DNA from 3 places in the Sinorhizobium sp. M4_45 genome. Region 2 is predicted to be linked to each of the others. Evidence: riboswitches for the same ligand, from Rfam matches in the RefSeq annotation. Region 2 holds a riboswitch; each other region holds the start of a gene.

Evidence for each region. Region 2 has a riboswitch for thiamine pyrophosphate ahead of thiC (phosphomethylpyrimidine synthase ThiC). Riboswitches for the same ligand answer to the same signal wherever they lie in the genome.
Region 1: another riboswitch for thiamine pyrophosphate. It lies ahead of thiD (bifunctional hydroxymethylpyrimidine kinase/phosphomethylpyrimidine kinase); the one in region 2 lies ahead of thiC (phosphomethylpyrimidine synthase ThiC).
Region 3: another riboswitch for thiamine pyrophosphate. It lies ahead of thiB (thiamine ABC transporter substrate binding subunit); the one in region 2 lies ahead of thiC (phosphomethylpyrimidine synthase ThiC).

What each region holds. Positions count from the first base shown of each region.
Region 1 is NZ_NWVE01000009.1:96,257-103,463, forward strand. It holds gene CN933_RS23110 (LacI family DNA-binding transcriptional regulator) at 1-503, shown strand, start outside; gene CN933_RS23115 (beta-galactosidase) at 625-2,637, shown strand; gene CN933_RS23120 (serine hydrolase domain-containing protein) at 2,740-3,744, shown strand; gene CN933_RS23125 (peroxiredoxin) at 3,861-4,520, opposite strand; TPP riboswitch at 4,733-4,835, shown strand; gene thiD (bifunctional hydroxymethylpyrimidine kinase/phosphomethylpyrimidine kinase) at 4,963-5,763, shown strand; gene CN933_RS23135 (hypothetical protein) at 5,867-6,073, shown strand; gene exoP (succinoglycan biosynthesis transport protein ExoP) at 6,122-7,207, opposite strand, start outside.
Region 2 is NZ_NWVE01000003.1:251,754-258,960, forward strand. It holds gene CN933_RS11450 (thiazole synthase) at 1-736, opposite strand, end outside; gene thiS (sulfur carrier protein ThiS) at 739-936, opposite strand; gene thiO (glycine oxidase ThiO) at 933-1,910, opposite strand; gene thiC (phosphomethylpyrimidine synthase ThiC) at 1,912-3,747, opposite strand; TPP riboswitch at 3,846-3,957, opposite strand; gene CN933_RS11470 (aq_1923 C-terminal domain) at 4,118-6,160, shown strand; gene dctD (C4-dicarboxylate transport transcriptional regulatory protein DctD) at 6,261-7,207, opposite strand, start outside.
Region 3 is NZ_NWVE01000005.1:216,794-224,000, forward strand. It holds gene CN933_RS16280 (amino acid ABC transporter permease) at 1-326, shown strand, start outside; gene CN933_RS16285 (ABC-F family ATP-binding cassette domain-containing protein) at 375-2,201, opposite strand; gene CN933_RS16290 (thiamine diphosphokinase) at 2,206-2,856, opposite strand; gene CN933_RS16295 (GNAT family N-acetyltransferase) at 2,934-3,419, opposite strand; TPP riboswitch at 3,553-3,667, shown strand; gene thiB (thiamine ABC transporter substrate binding subunit) at 3,715-4,743, shown strand; gene thiP (thiamine/thiamine pyrophosphate ABC transporter permease ThiP) at 4,751-6,382, shown strand; gene CN933_RS16310 (thiamine ABC transporter ATP-binding protein) at 6,379-7,095, shown strand.

The sequences.
Region 1 (7,207 bases), on a different contig from region 2:
CGCGGCTGATCGAGCGTGGCCACAGGCGCATCGCGCTGCTCAATCCGAAAGAGCAGTTCACCTACGGTGTCGTTCGCCTGGAAAGCTACCGCAAAGCGCTCGAAGAGGCAGGCCTGTCCTACGATGCCGCGCTCGTCGCCCATGGTCGGCTGACGCCCGCATTCGGCAGGGAGAATGTGGTGGCCATGTCTGCGCTCGCCGATCCGCCCACCGCCTATATCTGTGCCAACGAAGCCACTGCGCTCGGCGCCTTTTCCGGCTTCCACGCGCGCGGGCTGGTGCATGGGCATGACGCGGTCATCAATGCGACCGACGACCTGAACGTCAGCCAGTATTTCGCACCGCCGATCACGAGCTACTACCTGCCGATCGGCGAGCCGAGCGCGCTGCTCGGCAAATTCATCCTGCGGCGGATGGAGGGAGAACCACCCGAGGCCCTGCAGACGCTCCTGATGCCGGATCTCATCGAGCGCTCGGACGACCGACTGAGGCCGAAGCTATGAGCGACCAATCCTCCATCGAGGTCGCCGGTTAATATAAACGTTTAAGTTCGATCCGGCCCCGTCGCGCCTGCTCGCCACGTGCGTCCGCCGCCAATCCAGAAAAACCACAAAGGACTTTACCTTGCACATGCCGCTGACGAGCCCCAATCGCTTCAACTCCGACTTTCGGACGCCTGACAGGCTCGAACTCGGCGTGTGCTACTATCCCGAACAATGGCCGCGCGAAAAATGGGCGGAAGACGCCGGGCGGATGGTCGAGCTCGGCCTCTCCTGGGTTCGCATCGGCGAATTCGCCTGGGCGAAGATAGAGCCGCGGTCGGGCGAATTTCATTGGGAATGGCTGGACGAAGCGATCGACGTTCTGGGCAAGGCCGGCCTCAAGGTCATCCTCGGCACGCCGACGGCGGCCCCGCCGAAATGGCTCGTGGACCGCTATCCCGACATTCTGCCGGTGGACGCGACGGGGGCGGTCCGCAAATTCGGCGCGCGACGCCACTATTGCTTCTCGAGCCGGCGCTACCGCTCCGAGGCGGCGCGCATCACCGAGGCGATGGCGCGCCGCTATGGCGAACACATCTATGTCCATGCCTGGCAGACGGACAATGAATATGGCGACCACGACACGATCTACAGCTATTCCGCCGAAGCGGTCAGGGCGTTCCGCCTGTGGCTGGCCGAACGCTACGGCTCGATCGAGGAACTGAACCGCGCCTGGGGCACCTCGTTCTGGTCGATGAACTACAACAGCTTTGAGGAAATCGATCTGCCGAACAGCCTGGTGGAGGAGCCGAGCCCGACCCACGGTGTTGATTTCATCCGCTTCTCTTCCGATCAGGTGAAGAGCTTCAACAAGGCCCAGGTCGACATTATCCGGGCGCATTCCCCCGGCCGTCCGGTGACGCATAACTTCATGTCGCAGAATACCGATTTCGACCATTACTCCGTCGGCGAGGACATCGACATTGCCTCCTGGGACGTCTACCCGATGGGCGGCCTGCTCAACGGGCGGCTCGCAGCGAAGGACAAGGAGCATTATCTCCGGGTGGGGGATCCCGACCAGCCGGCCTTCAACCACGACCTCTACCGAGCCGTCGGCCGCGGCCGCGTCTGGGTCATGGAGCAGCAGCCGGGGCCCGTGAACTGGGCGGCGCACAACCAGTCGCCGGCCGACGGCATGGTTCGGCTCTGGACCTGGCTCGCCTATGCCCATGGGGTCGACATGGTCTCTTATTTCCGCTGGCGCCAGGCGCCTTTCGCGCAGGAACAGTTTCACGCGGGCCTCCTTCTTCCAAACAGCGAGGCGGATCAGGGCTATCTTGAAGTCGCCGAAGTCGTCGCGGAAATGAAGCGCCTGCCCGAGGGAGAGGTGCGTGGCAAGGCGCAAGTCGCGATCCTTCTCGACTACGAATCGCGCTGGGCGACACGCGTCCTGCCGCAGGGGCGGAGCTATTCCGCTTCGGCGGTTGCGCTCGATTGGTATTCGACGGCGGCGCGTCTGGGCGTCGATGTGGATTTCATAGGCCAGCACTCGGACCTCGACGGATACAAGCTGATCCTCGCGCCGGATCTCGTCATTGCCGAGGAGGCTTTCGTCGAGCGGCTCGCGCGAGCGGACGCCAAGGTGGTCTTCGGCGCGCGCAGCGGCAGCAAGACGAAGGACATGCACATCCCCGAGGGATTGCCGCCGGGACCGCTGGCGAAGCTCATCGATGTCAGCGTCTCGCGGGTCGAGTCGTTGCCGGAGTTTCATAGCGAGACCGTTCTCTACGGCAACGAGGCTTATCAGGCGGCCGGCTGGCGCGAGACGGTCAGGACGAACGAGACCGTTCTCGCAAGCTTCGACGGGGAGTATCGTAACGGCGCTCCGGCGCTCGTCGGCAACGACAAGGCACGCTATCTGGCCGTTGCGGCCAACGGCGCATTGCTCGACAAGGTGATCGGCGATGCGCTCGGCTGGGCTGGACAGGAAAGCCTGCCCGACCTCGGCGATCTTCGCGTGACGCGCCGCGGCAATCTCCGTTTCGCCTTCAATTTCGGCCGGACCTCCGCGGAGGTGCCCGCAGGGCCGTCGGCCGAGTTCTACCTGGGGGGCCGCACGCTGAAACCCGTCGATGTTGCGATCTGGAGGGAATGAACCCCGGAGCATCGATGTAGCCGACCTTCAGGCAAGGTCACATCGTCGTGAGCTTGGACTGCACTTGATGACTTGTCGTGCCATTCGCCCTAGGTCGAACGCATGACTATGCTCGTTGTTACGTTCCTTGCGCTCTTCGGTTTCCACTCGGCGGCAGCCGCGCAGGATCAGTCCGTCACCACCTTGCTGACGGCCCTGGCGACCAGAGAAGAGTTGAACCCGCTGAAGACCGTGGTCGTTGCCAGGGACGGGGAGACGATTGCCGAGAAGGGTTATCGCGGCCACACTCCCTCGGAGTCGACCAACATCAAGTCGGCGTCGAAATCGATCGTATCCGCACTTGTGGGCATTGCGATCGACAAGGGTCTGCTCGACGGCCCGGAGCAGAAGATCGCGCCGCTCCTGAAGGAAGACCTCCCGTCGCAGGCCGACCCCCGGATCAACGACATCACCATCGGCAACCTGCTTTCGATGCAAGCGGGACTGGGGCGCATGTCCGGACCGAATTACGGCCGCTGGGTGTCGAGCCGCAACTGGGTTCGTTTCGCACTGGCACAGCCCTTCGACGACGAGCCCGGAGGTCGGATGCTTTATTCGACCGCCTCGACCCATCTGCTCTCGGCAATACTGACCAAGGTCGGCGGCAAGTCGACACTGGCGCTTGCGCGCGAATGGCTCGATCCGGTCGAAGGTTTCCGGATCGGTGCCTGGGAGCGGGATCCCCAGGGCATCTATCTCGGCGGCAACCAGATGGCGATGAGCGCGCGATCGCTGCTTGCCTTCGGTGAGCTCTATCGCAACCGCGGCCGCACCGCGGACGGACGGCAGGTCGTCCCGGCCGATTGGGTGGAGCTTTCCTGGCAGCCGCGCACGGCCTCCCGTTTTACCGGCGACGGCTACGGATATGGCTGGTTCACGCGCCGGATCGGCGGCGAGGATGTGTATTACGCTTGGGGCTATGGCGGCCAGATGCTCTATATAGTGCCGTCCCTAGACCTGACCGTGGTCATGACGTCGGATGAAAGCGGCCCCTCGGCACGCAACGGCTATCGCGACGCTCTGCACGGGGTTCTGGCGGAGATCATCTCCATCGCCAAAGCGGATTGAGGCAGATGGTTCTGCTCTGTGCGCGTTAAACAACCATGTTAGCAAAAAGCGCCAAGGGCGCGTCGACCTTGATGAATTGACGCGCCCGATCGACTGACTCTTCGCAGCGGGTTTGCTTAGGCCGTTGGCTGCTTCGTCTTCCGGAGATAGGGAAGCACGGTGTCGAACGACCCGAAACGCTGCACGGCGTCCTCGTTGGAGACGGCGGCCGTGATGATGACGTCCTCGCCCTGCTGCCAGTTCGCGGGTGTTGCCACCTGATGCTTGGCGGTGAGCTGGATCGAGTCGATGGCGCGCAGGATCTCGTTGAAGTTGCGGCCGGTGGTCATCGGATAGGTGAGGATCAGCTTGATCTTCTTGTCGGGGCCGATGACGTAGACCGAACGCACGGTGGCGTTATCCGCAGGCGTCCGGCCCTCCGACGTCTCTCCGGCGCCGGCCGGCAGCATGTCGTAAAGCTTTGCCACCTTCAGATCGCGGTCGCCGATCAGCGGGTAGTCGACCTCGAAGCCGGTCGCGACCTTGATGTCGTTCTTCCACTTGGTGTGACTTTCGACCGGGTCGACCGAAATGCCGATGATCTTGACGCCGCGCTTGCGGAACTCCGGCTCGATGCCGGCCATGGCGCCGAGTTCCGTCGTGCAGACGGGAGTAAAGTTCTTCGGATGGGAGAAAAGGACAGCCCAGCCGTCGCCGATCCATTCATGGAAATTGATCGTGCCCTGCGTTGTCTCGGCGGTGAAATCAGGGGCGGTATCGTTGATGCGCAGACTCATGGCGTGCTCCCTCCTGTACGACGAAATTTGCTAAGAATAACGCAATCGCCGCCGTTTTCGAGGAGGAAACGAGCGATTGACGGCGGCAGAAGGAATGACTGCATCATAGGTGGCCAGGCTGCGGGTATATTTTTGCCGGCCGGCCTAAAAGCCAGGTCTTACAAGCCTTTGCGCGGGCGCGTTGACATCGCTTTGCCACAGCCGCATAGATAGCGCATTCCGAGGGGAGCACCAGACGGTGCTGAGATGGCGTTGAGCCGGACCCTTGAACCTGATCCGGGTCATGCCGGCGTAGGAACGGAAAGAAGGCCGCCAGCGGCAAGTTCTCCTTTTCATCGCCTTTCCTGGATCTCCGTGATGTTCCGCCTGGAGATCGATCGATGACGTCCACTGCCGTACCGCTCGCAAGCATCATCCGCCCTCGTGCGAAGGAGGACGGGGCATGACGGCGATTGCACTCACCATCGCCGGCTCGGACTCCGGCGGCGGCGCCGGTATTCAGGCGGACCTCAAGACGTTTTCGGCGCTCGGCGTTTACGGCGCCAGCGTCATCACTGCGATCACGGCCCAGAACACCAGGGGTGTGACGGCCGTCGAGGATGTCTCCGCTGAAATCGTGTCGGCGCAGATGGACGCCGTCTTCTCCGATCTCGACGTGAAGGCCGTCAAGATCGGCATGGTCTCGCGTCGGGAAACGATCGCCGCCATTGCCGATGGATTGCGCCGGTCCGGAAAACGGGCGGTCGTGGATCCGGTCATGGTTGCGACCTCCGGCGACGCGTTGCTTCGGCCGGATGCCGTTACGGCGCTCATCGAAGAGCTGTTGCCGCTGGCGCTCGTCGCCACGCCCAATCTTGCCGAGGCCGCGCTGATGACCGGGCGCGCAATCGCCGAGGACGAGGCGGAGATGGCGCGCCAGGCGGAAGCGATCATGCGGACCGGCGCATATGCGGTTCTGGTCAAGGGCGGGCACCTGAAGGCCCGGGAGGCCACAGACCTCTTCTTCGACGGCGACACTCTTGTCCGCCTTCCCGCCGCGCGGATCGAGACGCGCAACGACCACGGCACCGGCTGCACGCTGTCGGCAGCCATTGCCGCCGGCCTTGCGAAAGGCTTGCCGCTGGTCGAAGCGGTGAGTGCCGCCAAGTCCTATCTGCATGCCGCAATCTTCGCGGCCGACCGCCTGGAGATAGGTCAGGGGCGCGGTCCGGTCCATCATTTCCACCGGTGGTGGGAAGATTGACTGCCGGGTGACGGCTCGGGGAGCTGAAGTGCCTCGCTATCGCCACTGTTGTTCAGCAGCATGACCGCGTCCATGGCTTCGATTGGCAATCGGTTCTCGCGATATGCATTTTCTTACCCGCCGGCTGGAGGCTTTCAACCGTGACGACCTGCCGGATTGGCGGCGGTCGCCTGGCAGGGTGCGGCGTTGTCTTTCGATGCTGCCGTCGCTGGTCGAATATTCGCTTTTCTATGCGCTGGCACTCGTTGCCCTTACGGCGGTCATCGCGCTAATGGCAGCCGCTTGGATCGTCGATAGCCGCAAGGTCTGACGGCGAAGGGCGAAAAGGCCGCGCACAGATGGCACGGCCGCGGTCGCCTCAAGCGGCGTTGTTTTCCGTAATCGTATTCTCGACGTAATATTTGCCGTAGCGGTGGCGGTATTTCTCCGCCCCGTCGAAGTCGCTGTATTTGCCGAGTTCGTTCATGTCCGTCTTGTTGAGGATGACGCCCAGCACCTTCGAGTTGATCAATGGTTCCGAGTTGAGCAGATCGCGTACGAGCCGCGAAGGCGTCCTTCCCCACTCGACCACGAAGAGAATACCGTCGGCAAGCGGCGCGAAAGCCTTGGCGTCGACGACGGGGGCGAGTGCGGCAAGATCGACGACGACGTAGTCGAAGGCGTTGCGGGCGTTCTCGATGAGGTTCGCCATGGCCGGGGAGGCGAGCAGTTCATTGCTCTGATGCCGCTGATGCGATGCGCCGCCGGCCGGAAGGATTGCGAGCTTGGTGCGCTGGTCCACCTTGATTCCGGCGGGCCAGGTGGCTTCTCCGGTCAGCGTTTCGACGAGCCCGGTGCGCGGGGCGGGCGTGATCATCTGAGTCAGTCCCGGCTTGCGTATATCGGCATCGATGAGCAGGGTCCGCTTGCCGCTCGCCGCCAGAAGTGCGGCGAAGTTCGCGGCAATGATCGACTTTCCCTCGTCCGGAAGGGCCGATGCAATGGCGATCACGCGGCTTTCGCTGCCGGCGAGCATCTGGTCGCAGGCAAGCTTGGCGTTGCGGAAGGTCTCCGCAAAGGTCGAACGCGGCGCATCGACGACGATGCGCGAAAGTCGTTGGAACGGCATCGTGTCGTCCACAGCTTCGTCGTGTCTTTTTACCGAGCCGAAATGCGCATGGACCAGTTGTGCCTTCTTCTTCATGCGCGTTCCGAGCAGCGGGACGTAGCCGAGCGAGCGATGGCCGAGGAGCGAGCGGATGTCGCCTTCCAGGCGGAAAGTCCGTTCGCGGAATTCGAGGAAGGCCGCGTAAGCCCCGCCGACCATCATGCCGAGCACGGCCGAGAGAGCGAGAGTCATGGTTTTCTTGGGGCTCGACGGCGATACGGGCACGCCGGCCTCGGAGATGACGCGCGCCTTGGCGATCGGGAAGGATTGCTGCTGCGTCGCCTGTTCGTAGCGGCC
Region 2 (7,207 bases):
GGACGGCCATGTCGCGCGGCTCGAGCATGCCGGCGCCGTGAGCCGCGTGCCCGGCATCGATTGCCTTGGCGAAGGCTTCGGCCATGGCGGCGGGATCGGCAGCGCCGGCAACGGCGGTGTTGAGCAGGACCGCGTCGTAGCCGAGCTCCATCACGGTTGTCGCATGTGACGGGCGGCCGATGCCGGCGTCGACGATCAGCGGCACGTCGGAAAATTCCGAGCGCATGGCGCGCAAGCCCTGCACGTTCTGCGGTCCCATGGCGCTGCCGATCGGCGCGCACCAGGGCATCAGCACCCGGCAGCCCGCCTCCAGCAGCCTTTCGGCGACGACGAGGTCGTCCGTCGTATAGGGGAAGACCTGGAAACCTTCCCCGGTGAGGATGCGGGCCCCCTCGACGAGGCCGAAGACGTCCGGCTGCAATGTGTCCTGGTGACCGATCACTTCGAGCTTGATCCAGCTCGTGCCGAAAACCTCGCGTGCCATCTTCGCGGTCAGCACCGCCTCCGAGACCGAATGGCAGCCGGCCGTGTTCGGCAGCACGCGCACGCCGAGTTCGCGGATCAGCTCGAAGAAGGCGCCGCCCTGGCGCCCGCCGGCCGTCTCGCGGCGGAGCGAGACCGTGACGATATCGGTGCCCGACCGCCGCACCGCCTCGGCGAGCACGGCCGGCGAGGGATAGCGGGCGGTTCCGAGCAGCAGTCTCGACCGGATTTCTGTTCCATAGAATAGCGGCATCGTCAGCCTCCCTGCATCGGCGACAGAATCTCGATCCGGTCGCTGTCCTGCAGCCGGTAGCTGGATCGGTCTGCCTTCTGGACCAGTTCGCCGTTGACGGCGGTCGCCAGCCAGTCGCCTTCGAAATCGAGGCGCTGCAAGACCTCGGCGAGTGTAGCGGCCTGAAGCTCCTGTTCCTCGCCGTTGATGGTCAGCTTCATCGGGAATCTCCTTTGCGTGTCTCGTCGCCCAGGGCCAGCGCCGCCACTTCCCGGGCCGTGGCCGGGGAGAGCAGGAAGCCATGACGATAGAGACCATTGACGGTGATGGTATTTTCGCGGCGCGAGGCCCGCGGCAGGTTGTCGGCAAAGGCGGGGCGTACGCCCGTGCCGGTCTCGATCAGGCGCGCTTCGGCGAAAGCCGGATGGAGCGCATAGGCGGCGTTCAGCAGTTCCATCAGCGAGCGGGTGGTGATCGGGCCGGCGTCGTCGCTTTCGATCATCGTCGCGCCGCACATGAAGAGCCCTCCGTCGCGCGGCACGATATAGAGCGGGATGCGGGGATGCAGCATGCGCACCGGACGCGAGAGCGTCACCTCGTCCGTCTGCAGATAGGCCATCTCGCCGCGCACCCCGCGTAGCCCGTCGATCTCGCCGACCCTCGACGCGCCGGTGCAATCGACGGTGAGCGCGAAATCGCGATCGTCCATGTCCTCGCCGGCGAATACCGCGCCGCGTGCCGTCAGCCCTTGCCGGAGCGCCGAGAGTGCCCGGCGCGGGTCGAGATGCGCCTCCTGCGGAAAGAACAGCGCCTGCCGGAAACGGCCGGCGAGAGCCGGCTCCAGCGCTGCGATCTCCTCTGCATCGAGCGAGCGGAAGCCGGAGGTGCGGGAGGCGAAACGCTGGAGTTCGGCTCCGTCACGGGGTTGCGCGACGACGAGCGTGCCGTTGCGATGAACGGAACCGGCAGGGAGCGCGGCTTCCCACCAGTCGGCGGCGCCGATCCCCAGCCTCAGGACGGTTTCCTCGGCACTTTCGCGCTCGCACCAGGGAGCGAGCATGCCGCCCGCATACCAGGAAGCGGCCCCGGGAAAGCCGGCGGCATTTTCCATGATCGTCACTGCGGCGCCGCGCCCGAGAAGTTCATGGGCGGCGGTGAGGCCGGCGACGCCGGCCCCTCTGATCAGCACGCGCATTTCATTCTCCAGCGGGTGCGGCATTGCTTTCATCGACCGGCATATAGAGGTCGCCGCCGTCGCGATATCTAGCGGCCATCGCCTCGAGGCCCTCCTTCTGCGCCTCGGCGCGGATATCGTGGGAAATCCGCATCGAACAGAATTTCGGTCCGCACATGGAGCAGAAATGCGCGACCTTGTGCGCCTCCTTCGGCAGCGTCTCGTCGTGGAAATTGCGCGCGGTCTCGGGGTCGAGCGAGAGGTTGAACTGATCCTCCCAGCGGAACTCGAAGCGGGCTCGTGACAGCGCGTCGTCGCGGGTTCGGGCGGCCGGGTGTCCTTTGGCGAGATCGGCGGCATGAGCGGCGATCTTGTAGGTGATCACGCCGGTCTTGACGTCGTTGCGGTCGGGCAGGCCCAGATGTTCCTTCGGCGTCACGTAGCAAAGCATGGCGGTGCCGAACCAGCCGATCATAGCCGCGCCAATGCCTGACGTGATGTGGTCGTAGCCGGGCGCGATATCGGTGGTGAGCGGCCCGAGCGTATAGAAGGGCGCTTCTCCGCAGACGGCGAGCTGCTTGTCCATGTTCTCCTTGATCTTGTGCATGGGCACATGGCCCGGCCCTTCGATCATCACCTGGCAATCCTTGGCCCAGGCGATCTTCGTCAGTTCGCCCAGCGTTTCGAGCTCGGCGAACTGGGCCCGGTCGTTGGCGTCGGCGATGGAGCCGGGACGCAGGCCGTCGCCGAGCGAGAAGGAAACGTCATAGGCGCGGCAGATGTCGCAGATCTCCTCGAAATGCTCGTAGAGGAAGCTCTCGCGGTGGTGATGCAGGCACCACTTCGCCATGATCGAGCCGCCGCGCGAAACGATGCCCGTGACGCGATCCACGGTGAGCGGGATATAGTGAAGCCTGACCCCGGCATGGATGGTGAAATAGTCGACGCCCTGTTCCGCCTGCTCGATCAACGTGTCGCGGAAGACCTCCCAGGAAAGATCCTCGGCAATGCCGTTTACCTTTTCCAGCGCCTGGTAGAGCGGCACGGTGCCGATCGGTACCGGCGAATTGCGGATGATCCATTCGCGGATGTTGTGAATGTTGCGGCCGGTGGAAAGGTCCATGACCGTGTCGGCGCCCCAGCGAGTCGCCCAGACCATCTTCTCGACCTCCTCGGCCATCGATGAGGTGACGGCGGAATTGCCGATATTCGCGTTGATCTTCACCAGGAAGTTGCGGCCGATGATCATCGGCTCGGCTTCCGGGTGGTTTATATTGGCCGGAATGATGGCGCGGCCGCTCGCCACTTCCTGGCGCACGAATTCCGGCGTCACGAAATCGGGGACCGAGGCACCGAAGCTTTCGCCGTCTCGGGCAAGCGCCTCCTTCGCGGCCTTCCGGCCGAGATTTTCGCGGATGGCGATGAACTCCATCTCCGGCGTGACGATGCCGGCGCGGGCATAGGCGAGCTGGGTTACCGCTTTTCCCGGCTTAGCCTTGAGCGGCTGGTGGCGAATCGGGAATTCCGGCGTCAGCCTTTCGCCGGTCGCAAAGCCGTTGTCTTCGGCCTTCACCGCACGGCCGTCGTAGCTTTCGACATCGCCGCGCTTGAGAACCCAGTCGCTGCGAAGGCGCGGCAGGCCCGCGTCAATGCGGATATCGGCGTTTTCGACCGTGTAGGGGCCGGAGGAATCGTAAACAGTCACCGGCGGCTCGCCGGAGGTCGGATGCAGCGCGATCTCGCGCATCGGCACGCGAATGTCCGGGTGGATCTCGCCCGGCTTGTAAACCTTGCGGGATGCCGGGAGCGGTCCTTGCGTGACCGAGGGCGCCGCGGGGAGAGGCTTGATTAGATTCATCTTGAGGCTCCAATGTTTTCGCGTTGGAGACCCAGTTCTGAAGCCGGAAGGATGAAAAGACGTATCGCCGATGAATTGCCGGTAAACGGAATCCTCGCTGCTGCACGTCTGCACCGTCCCTACGCCAGTATGAACTGGATCAGGTTCAACGGGTCACTGCGCGCGCTAGCAGTATCTCAGCCCCTTGCCGGGACCCCCCTGGTGAATGGCGCAATTAGGGACGGTTATCGCCGCGGCGTCAAGATGGTTTTTGCACCGGCCAAATCCCGTGCGCAGGGCTCGCGGCATGCTTGCAAATGCAAGGTTCTAAATCTACTTACCGTCCGAGTCTGAAGCGCCATGATGCGCATAGCGAAAAAGGGTGAAGGTCTTGGGGCAGGCGGAGACGGGGACCAGGAAAAGGGGACGCAAGGCGCTTTGGGCAGCCGTTGCGGTCATCGCAATCGCGGCCGCAGGCGCGACCGGTTACAAGATTGCTGTCGAAAAGAGCGTGAGCAGGCTGATCGCCGAGCGGGGCGGCAGAGTGGGCACGGTCGAAGCGGACTTTTTCGGGCGCGTTCATCTGCGCGACGTGACGCTGCCGCTGAAGGAAGGGTCCGAACTCCGCGTCGCCGCAATCGACGGGCGGCCCAGGATCCTTTTCCTGGAGGGCATGCTCGAAGTCAGCGGCGTGGAGCTCGATATGCGCCCGGGCAAGATCGCCGTGCCGAAGGTGATTGTCGAGCAGGCGGAGTTCGGTCGCGACACGCTGGCGCAAATGTTCGGCGCGGGAAGCGACCTTTCGCTGCCGAAACAGCTGGCGCTTTTTACGGCAAAGAGCGCCACCGCCCCTGAGGTGATCATCACGCAGACGGTTGCCGGTAGCGAGCAGAAGCTGGTCTACAAGAACGTGGTCTCGGAAGGTATCGTGGATGGCCGCATCGCGCGCTATTCGGCGAGTGGTGCGAGCTTCGAAGCCGGCATAGGCGCCTCCGATGGAGAGGGCGGCGAGAAGAAGCGGCTGACGGGCTCCCTCGGAGCCATGACGGGGCAGGACGTCGATGCCGCCTATCTGGCCCGCATCTATACTGAAAAAGCCGGGCCGGGCGACGAGCAGGCAAGGCCTGTTTATGGGCCATTCTCGATCAAGGATATAGCCTTTTCGGATGGCGAGGCGAGCTTCGGCTATGACGAGGTTCGCAGCAGCGGCGTAAGCATGCGGATGCTGGACGAGCCACTTCGCGAGACTCTGGAGAAGCTCAACTCGGTCTCGTCGCCCGAGGATCTGCCCGTGGCGGAGCGTCAAGACTATTTCGCCCGGATTCTGTCGGTCGCCGATTTGACGAGGAAGGCCGACATGGAAATGCTGGGTCTGAAGATCGACGCGCCGAACAAGGATGGTGAAGAGGGCGAGAGGATCAGGCTTGCGATGGATCGCCTCACGCTCCGGCTGGATGGCCGGAAGCTCGACGCGTCGGTGAATGGCTTCTCGATGGCGGAGGGCGCGGACTACGTCAAAGTCTCCGAAGCAAGCATTTCGGGCTTTTCCTGGGATCCCAGCGTGGAAGCGCTGAAGAAGTTCGTCGCCCTGCAGGATGGGCAGCATGAGAACTTCCCTTTCACGACGCTGCTGCCGGAGTTCGGAGCGTTCCGCGTGGCGGGAATCGATGCGGATCTGCCTGACTCGGGCACCGGCGTGGAAGACTGGGACGAATACAACGACACTCCGGATGCTGGAGAGGGCGCTCGGCCGCAGCGCATCCGCTTCACGATGAAGGGATACGAGCTTGCGCTCGCGAAACCGCGAAACGGCATTCCGACTGACGTCCGCGCCGGATACCAGGACTTCGCCCTTCAAATCCCGGAGCATACGCAGGACGAGACTCTCGCCAAGCTTCGCAAGCTGGGCTTCAACGAGTTGGTCCTCTCCTCCAACCTCGAAGCCGCCTGGGACGAAGCGAACGAGACTCTGGTCATCAAGGATATTTCCACGAGCGGAAAGGATATCGGCCGCTTTTCCCTCTCCGGCCTTCTGGGAGGCGTGAGCGGCGACTTCTTTTCGGGCGACGCGGCTAAGGCGCAGGCGGCGTTGTTCGGCCTCACCGCGCGGGAAGCAAGCCTGCAGATCGAGGACAAGGGCTTCACCGCCAAAGGGATACAGGTCTATGCCGAACAAAACGGCATGACGGAGGATCAGGCACGCGGCATGCTGGAAATGACGGCGTCGGTGATGCTGCAGCAATTTGCCGCGCAGGAGCCTCGGCTGCGGAATGTGGTGGATGCAGTTTCGCGGTTCATCGCGAAACCGGGGACATTCACGCTGACGGCCAAGTCCAAATCCGCCAGCGGCATCGGTGCGCTCGAATTCGCGGTTGCTTCGCAAAATCCGCTTCTGCTTCTCGACAGGGTCGACTTCGAGGCGACGGCGGAATAGCGGCCTTCTCGCCGCAAGCGGGGCGAAGAGGGCTCGCAGCGCCGCCTCAACTCCCCTCCGGTCGAACGGGGAGGGGTCGGAGTGGGGGCAAACTATCCACCTACGCGTCGCCACTCTTCGCGCCTGCCCGGTCGATAAAATCCGCCCGGTTGATCCCATGTCGCTGCAGCTTGTCGTAAAAAGTCTTGCGGGGGATTCCGAGGGCCTGCAGGGTCTCCTTGACGTCGCCGCGGTGCGCCGTGAGGGCCTGCTTGAGGATATCGGCCTCGTAGCGTTCCAATCTTTCCGGCAGGGTTGCTCCGCTTGAGGCGGGCGCTGCGGCCGGAGCTCCCAGGTTGCCCTCCACCCCCAGCGCGACCCGTTCGGCGAAGTGCGAAAGCTCGCGCACATTGCCCGGCCAGGAATGCGTGGCCAGGTAGGCGCGCATGGCAGCCGAGATCGCGGGCACGTCGCGGCCGAAGCGTTCCGAGGCGCGGGCCAGGAAATGGGAGAAGAGGAGGGGGATGTCGTCGCGCCGTTCGCGCAAGGGCGGGATCGAGAGCGTCACGACGTTCAGCCGGTAATAGAGATCTTCGCGGAAATCGCCGCGCGCGGCCGGATCGCCGAGGTCGACCTTGGCTGCGGCGACGACGCGGATGTCGACGGGACGGGTCAGGTTGGTGCCGAGCGGGGTGATCTCGCGTGCTTCCAGCACGCGCAGCATCTTCACCTGGGTTGCCGGCGGCATCGCCTCGATCTCGTCGAGGAAGAGGGTGCCGCCGTTCGCATGCTCGATCCTGCCGACCCGCTTCTTGACGGCGCCGGTAAAGGCGCCGGGCTCGTGGCCGAAGAGCTCGCTTTCGATGACCGTTTCCGGCAGAGCGCCGCAATTCAGTGCGACGAAGTTGCCGGTTCTGCGCCGGCTCCATTGGTGCAGCAGCGTGGCGACGACCTCCTTGCCGCTGCCCGTCTCGCCGGCGACCAGCACATCGACATCGGTGTCGGCGATGTGTTTCAAGGTCTGGCGAAGCCGCTCCATGGCCGGCGTCTGGCCGATCAGCGGCAGTC
Region 3 (7,207 bases), on a different contig from region 2:
CGGTCGACAAGGGCCAGGTGGAGGCGGCAAAGGCGCTCGGGCTCTCCCGCTACCAGCGCTTTCGCCTCGTCGTCTTTCCGCAGGCGATCCGCGTCATCCTGCCGCCGCTCGGCAACGACTTCGTGGCGATGGTCAAGGATTCCTCCCTCGTCTCGGTGCTCGGCGTCGCCGACATCACCCAGATGGGCAAGGTCTATGCCTCGGGCTCCTTCCGCTTCTTCGAGACCTATTCCATCGTCGCCTATGTCTATCTCGTGCTGACGATAGGACTGTCGCTGGCCCTTCGGGCGGTCGAGCGGCGGTTGAGGCGGTCGCAAGTCCGGTAGGCAGAAGGGGTACTGCACCTCCAACGCTGCCGTCACAGGTCCGCCCGCTCAGCCCTCGATTTCCTCGCGCAGCATTTCCAGTTCGAGCCATTCCTCTTCCATGCGCGTGAGGTCCGTCCTGAGCTTCTCGAGCTCGGCGGCGAGCCTGGCAAAGCCGTTCGGGTCGCGCGAGAATAGGTCGGGATCCGCCATCTTCTCTTCTCGCTTCGCGATCTCCGCCTCCGATCTGGCAATCTCCTTCGGCAGGTTCTCGAGTGCGAATTTCTGCTTGAAGGAGAGCTTGCCTTTCGCCTTCTGAGGTTCGCTCGGCAAGGGGGAGGCGCCGCTCGATCTGGCCTTTTCGGCTTTTTCGCTCCGGCGCCTTTCCTCGACTGCGCCGCGGCGCTGCGCCATCATGTCGGAGTAGCCGCCGGCATATTCGATCCAGCGACCATCGGGCGCCTCCGGGTTGGCCGGCGCGATGGTCGAGGTCACGGTACGGTCGAGGAAATCGCGGTCGTGGCTGACCAGGATCACCGTTCCGGAAAATCCGGCAACGATCTCCTGCAGCAGATCCAGCGTCTCGATATCGAGATCGTTGGTCGGTTCGTCGAGGATCAGGAGGTTGGTCGGGCGTGCCAGGATGCGGGCGAGCATGAGACGCGCGCGTTCGCCGCCGGACAGATCGCGGATGGGCGTTCGCGCCTGCTCCGGCTGGAAGAGGAATTCCTTCATGTAGCCGGTGACATGGCGCTGCTCGCCATTGACGAGGAGGGTCTCGCCGCGCCCGTCGGTCAGATAATGCGCCAGCGTCTCGTCGAGGTTCAGTTCCTCGCGTTTCTGGTCGAGCGTGGCGATCTCCAAATTGGTGCCTAGCTTGACGCTGCCCGTGTCCGGCGCGAGCTGACCGGTCAGGAGCTTCAGCAGCGTCGTCTTGCCGGCGCCGTTCGGCCCGACGAGGCCGATGCGGTCGCCGCGGTGGACACGGATCGAGAACGGCGCGACGATCGTGCGATCGCCATAGGCCTTGGTGATCTTTTCCGCCTCGATGACGAGCTTGCCCGATTCCCTGGCGTCGGCAACGGTGGCCTGGACCGTACCCTGCGGCCCCTTGTGCCCGCGATGGCGGGCGCGCATGTCCTGCAGCTCCCCGAGCCGACGCATGTTGCGCTTGCGCCTTGCGGTCACGCCGTAGCGCAGCCAGTGCTCTTCGCGCTCGATCGCCTTACCGAGCTTGTGCTGCTCGAGCTCTTCCGCCTCCAGCACCTCGTCGCGCCAGGCCTCGAAATGCGCAAAGCCGCGATCGAGGCGGCGCGATTGGCCGCGGTCCAGCCAGACCGTCGCCGTCGATACCTTTTCGAGGAAGCGACGGTCGTGCGAGATCAGCACGAGCGCCGAACGGCTGCGGACGAGCTCGTCTTCCAGCCATTCGATCGTCGGCAGATCGAGATGGTTCGTCGGCTCGTCGAGAAGCAGAATGTCGGGCTCCGGCGCAAGCACACGGGCAAGGGCGGCACGACGTGCCTCGCCGCCGGAAAGGCGCGTCGGCTCTTCCTCCCCGGTCAGCCCCAGATGCTGCAGCAGGTAGGCGACCCGGTAGGGATCGTCGCCTGGCCCGAGGCCGGCTTCGGCATAGGCCTGAACCGTATCGAAGCCGTCGAAGTCGGGCGCCTGGTGCAGATAGCGGATCGTCACCGATGGATGCCGGAAGATCTCGCCCGACTGGGGTTCTGCAATTCCGGCGGCGATCTTCATCAGCGTCGATTTGCCCGAACCATTGCGGCCTACGAGGCAGATGCGATCGCCGGGCTCGACCTGCAGGCCCGCACCCGCAAGCAGCGGCGTGCCGCCGAAGGTCAGTAGAATGTCGTCAAGCTTCAGGATGGGAGGCGCCAAGGCATCAGGCTCCGGAAAGATCATAGGGGCGGGCGAGAACGACGGCCCGGCCGGATTTCAGGGTCAAGCGGACCGTGCCATCCGCGATGTTCGAAATGGTGCGCGACGAGCCGAAGGGCAAATGAAAATCCTTCAGCGGGTAGCGCACGTTCTCGATCGAAAGACCGTCAAGATCGGCAAAGCCGAGGATCGAGAAGAGGCTGCCTTTCGGCAGCTCGATCTCCTGCGAGCCGGGCAGCAGCGGATAGGCCTCCTCCTCGCCGGAGGTCATCATCACCGCAACGCCGCTCTGGGCAAGCGCGACGGTACCGAGGAGATGCAGGAAAGCATGGTCGCTGCGCGCGCCGCCGAGTCCGCCCGCGAAGACGAGCGAGGTCGCGCCACGCTCGAGGGCTGCCTCGACGGCGATCTCCCCGTCGGTCGCGTTCTTGGCAGCTGGATGGCGTTCGCGCGGGACGCCGGCAAACTCCGCCAGAAGCGCCTCATCCGTGGAATCGAAATCGCCGACCCAGAGATCGGGAACGATCCCCAGCGTCCTTGCATGGCGCATGCCGCCGTCGGCGGCGACGAAGCGGCTGCCTTCGAGCTGTCGAGCGAGCCGGTCTGTCGGCGTCAGCGCGCCGCCGAGCAGGATGGTGAAGGGTGATCGGGTCATGGCAGAAGCCCATAGCGCAAAGCAGCGGCGAAGGAAAAGGGCTCCGGCTGCTGTTTTGCGAACGCATGCTGCGCGGATCAGGTTCCGGACGCCGGATCCCCGGGAAAGAGCATGCCGTCGTAGATGCCGGGCGTCGACCCGGCGATCTCCACCGCACCCACCGCACGGGCATAGAATTCGGCAGGGCCGACGCCGCCGATGATCGCATATGCATAGCCGGCGGCGCGCATGGATAGCAGGCTTTCGACGAGCAGGGCCTCGCCGATGCCCTTGCCGCGCATAGTCTCGTCAACTCCGGTCGGACCGAAGAAGCCGAGCGCGGTTACGTCATGGCAGGCAAAGCCCACGATCCGGTCCCGATGGTGAGCGACATGGATGCGCGCCGGCGTCGAGGAGAAGGCGGTTTCGGCCTCGCCGGCCCACCCGGTCCCGAAGCGCTCCTCGATCCAGGGAATGACGGCCCGCCGCTCGGCCGCAAGCGCCCGGCGGATGCGGATGTCGGGGTCGAGACGCGATGGGCGGCCCTCGGGCAAGGCATAGAGGCGGACGAGCATGTCTGGCATGAAATTGTCTCCGCTTTCGGCGAACAAACTGCGCCGGCAATTGTTTGACTTTTAATAGCGCGGCTGACGCGGACGGCAAACGCCCCTGCTGAAACTCAGCTTGCCTAAGCCGTCGCCGGAAGCTAAATCTCTTGCTGCTCTAACGGGGTGCCCTGGTCGGCTTTTGCGACCGTGGCTGAGAGGCTTCGAGCCAACCCGCGGAACCTGATCCGGCTCATACCGGCGGAGGGATTAGAAGCGATCGGACCGATACGCGCTTTTCCCATGCAGCAACAACAAAGGGAGAGGTGCCAGAATGTCCAATTCACTCCATCGAAAGATCCTTGGCCGGCTTGCGATCGCCGCAGCTTCGATCGCGGTATTTTCCGTGAGCGCGGCGGCCGCGGAAAAAACCCTGACGGTCTATACCTATGAGAGCTTCATCACCGAATGGGGGCCGGGCGCCAAGGTGGCGGAAGCGTTCGAGAAGACCTGCGACTGCAAGGTCGACTATGTAGGCGTTGCCGACGGGGTCGAACTCCTGACGCGGCTGAAGCTCGAAGGTCAGGGATCCAAGGCCGACATCGTACTCGGTCTCGACACCAATCTGGTGGCGGAGGCGAAAGCGACCGGCTTCTTCGCGCCGCACGGCGCCGATACCGCCTCCGTCAAGGTCCCGGGCGGCTTCTCCGACGACACCTTCATACCGTATGACTACGGCCATTTCGCCGTTGTCTACGACACCGAGACGCTGAAGGATCCACCGAAGAGCCTCAAGGAACTGGTCGAGGGCGATCCGTCGCAGAAGATCGTCATCGAGGACCCGCGGACCTCAACCCCCGGCCTCGGCCTCCTGCTGTGGGTGAAGTCGGTCTATGGCGACCAGGCCGGCCAGGCCTGGTCGCAGCTCAAGGACCGCGTGCTGACGGTCACGCCGGGCTGGTCGGAAGCCTATGGCCTCTTCACGAAGGGCGAGGCCCCGATGGTTCTCTCCTACACGACCTCGCCCGCCTATCACATGGTGGCGGAAAACACCGAGCGCTACCAGGCGGCCCCCTTCGCCGAAGGCCATTATATCCAGATCGAAGTCGCCGCATTGACGAAGAATGCGAAGGACCCGGAACTCGCCCGGAGCTTCCTGACCTTCATGATCGGCCCGGAATTCCAGTCGATCATCCCGACGACCAACTGGATGATGCCGGTGACCGCGACCAAGGAGCCGCTGCCGGAAGCCTTCAGCAAGCTCGTCGACCCGCAAAAGACGCTCCTCATTCCCGCCGAGGAGGTCGCCGCCAACCGCAAGGCCTGGGTCGACGAATGGCTGGCCGCCATGAGCCGGAACTGAGGCCGGATTGTCCGGCACGAAGGAAAGCAAGATGACAATCGCCGCCGGGGCCTTCGCCTTCGGCGGCATCCTGCTTTTCGTCGGCCTCGCCGGCGCGGCACTGCTTGCCCAGTCGGCCGGCAGCGCCGGCGCCGGTCCGCTTTTCGATGCCTATATCTGGCGCATCACACGCTTCACGCTGCTGCAGGCCAGCCTCTCGACGCTTCTTGCCATCCTTTTCGCGATACCGGTGGCCCGGGCACTTGCCCGCCAGGCTTCGTTCCCCGGCCGCATCTGGGTGCTGCGGCTTCTGGCGCTGCCACTCGGCCTGCCGGCGATCGTCGCCGCACTCGGGCTGATCGAAATCTGGGGCCGGCAGGGGCTCTTGAACAGGGTGCTTTCGGCAGGCGGGCTGGAGCAGCCGGTCAGCATCTATGGCCTCTCCGGCATTCTCATTGCCCATGTCTTCTTCAACATGCCGCTCGCCGCACGCTTGATGCTTGCCGGCATCGAGCGCATTCCGGCCGAATACTGGCGCAGCTGCGCCAATCTCGGCATGGGTTCCTTCGCCACCTTTCGCTTCATCGAGTGGCCGGTGATCCGTGGATTGCTTCCCGGCATCGCCGGGCTCATCTTCATGCTCTGCGCCACCAGCTTCACGCTCGTGCTGACGCTTGGCGGGGGGCCGGCCGCGAGCACGCTCGAAGTGGCGATCTACCAGGCGCTGCGCTTCGACTTCGACCCGCCGCGGGCGATCGCCCTTTCGGCACTTCAGGTCGCCCTTACCGGAGCGCTGCTTCTCGTCTTGAAATTGATCGCGCCGGCGCCGCTGGAGGGAGAGACGAGCGGCAGGGCCATCCGGCGTTTCGACGGCGCGAGCGGTCTGTCGCGGCTTGCCGACCGTATCTGGCTGGTACTCGCCGTCATCCTCGTCGGCCTGCCCTTTGCGGCTATCGCCTATAGCGGATCGAAGGCCGACCTCTTCCGTCTCGTGAACGAGCCGGCATTCCGTCGGGCGCTCGCCATGAGCGCGACGATCGCCCTTGTCTCCGCCACGATTTCGGTCGTCATCGCGGCGCTGATGATCCGTACCGAACGCCTCGCGCTGGCGCGGCGGCGCCCGGGTCCCGCGGCTCGCCTCTTTGCCGGAGGGATCGGCGCAAGCACCTCCTTCATACTGCTCGTGCCTCCCGTCGTGCTCGGCGCCGGATGGTTCCTGCTCCTGAGGCCGTTCGGCGACGTCGCCCGTTTCGCGCCGGCCGTCGTCGTCGCCATCAATGCGCTGATGGCGCTTCCCTTCGTTCACCGGGTGCTGGCGCCGGCCATGGCGACGCATGCCGCTCGCACCGCGCGCCTTGCCGCGAGCCTCGGCATCGGGGGCTTCCACCGCCTGCTGTGGATCGACTGGCCGGGTCTGCGCAAACCTCTCTTCGTCGCCTTTTCCTTTGCCATGGCCCTCTCGCTCGGCGATCTGGGAGCCGTCGCTCTTTTCGGCTCCGAGGACATGGTAACCCTCCCTTATCTGCTCTATAGCCGGATGGGCAGCTATCGCACCGCGGATGCGGCCGGACTGGCGCTGGTTCTCGGCCTTCTCTGCCTTGTCCTGACGGTGCTCGGCACGGCGGGAGAGGAGAGGCGGCCGGAGGGTAAATACACATGAGTTCCACCGCTCTCGCCGTAAAGGGCATCGAGATAGGCTTCGAAACAACGACGCTCGCCTTCGACTGCACGGTTCCCGCGGAGCGGATCGTCGCCGTGGCCGGCGCCTCCGGCTCGGGCAAGTCGACGCTCTTCAACGTCATCGCCGGCTTCGAGCAACCGGAGCGCGGGGAAGTCCGCATCTTCGGCGAGGAAATGACCGGTCGCCCGCCTGCGGAACGGCCGGTATCGATCATATTTCAGGAACATAACCTCTTCGCACATCTCGACGCCGCCACCAATGTCGGCTTCGGCATCAGCCCGGCGCTGCGACTGGATGCGGCCGACCGCATGAAAGTGGAGGACGCACTGGCCCGTGTCGGGCTCGCCGGTTTTGGCAAGCGGCTGCCGCCGACGCTTTCAGGCGGCGAACGCCAGAGGGTCGCGCTCGCGCGCGCCTTCGTACGGCACCGCCCGATCCTCCTGCTCGACGAACCTTTCGCTGCGCTCGACCCAGGCATGCGCGCCGAGATGCGGACACTCATCAGCGATCTGCACGAGGAGGAAGGCAACACGATACTGATGATCACGCATCATCCCGATGACGTGAGGGCGCTCGCCGACAGCGTTCTTTTCCTCGACCGGGGCCGGATTGTCGCCCATGATGAAGTCGATCGGTTTCTCAAGCGCCGCGACATCACGGCCATCAACCGGTTCCTCGGCAAGGAGGGATGACGAACTGTTCGCGGCGACCGATCCGACGCCGGACGAACTAAATTCGCCGGACGCCACAATTTGACCGCCGCGCCGTGCGAGGCGCGGGAGACACCAAGGGGTATCTCGCAAA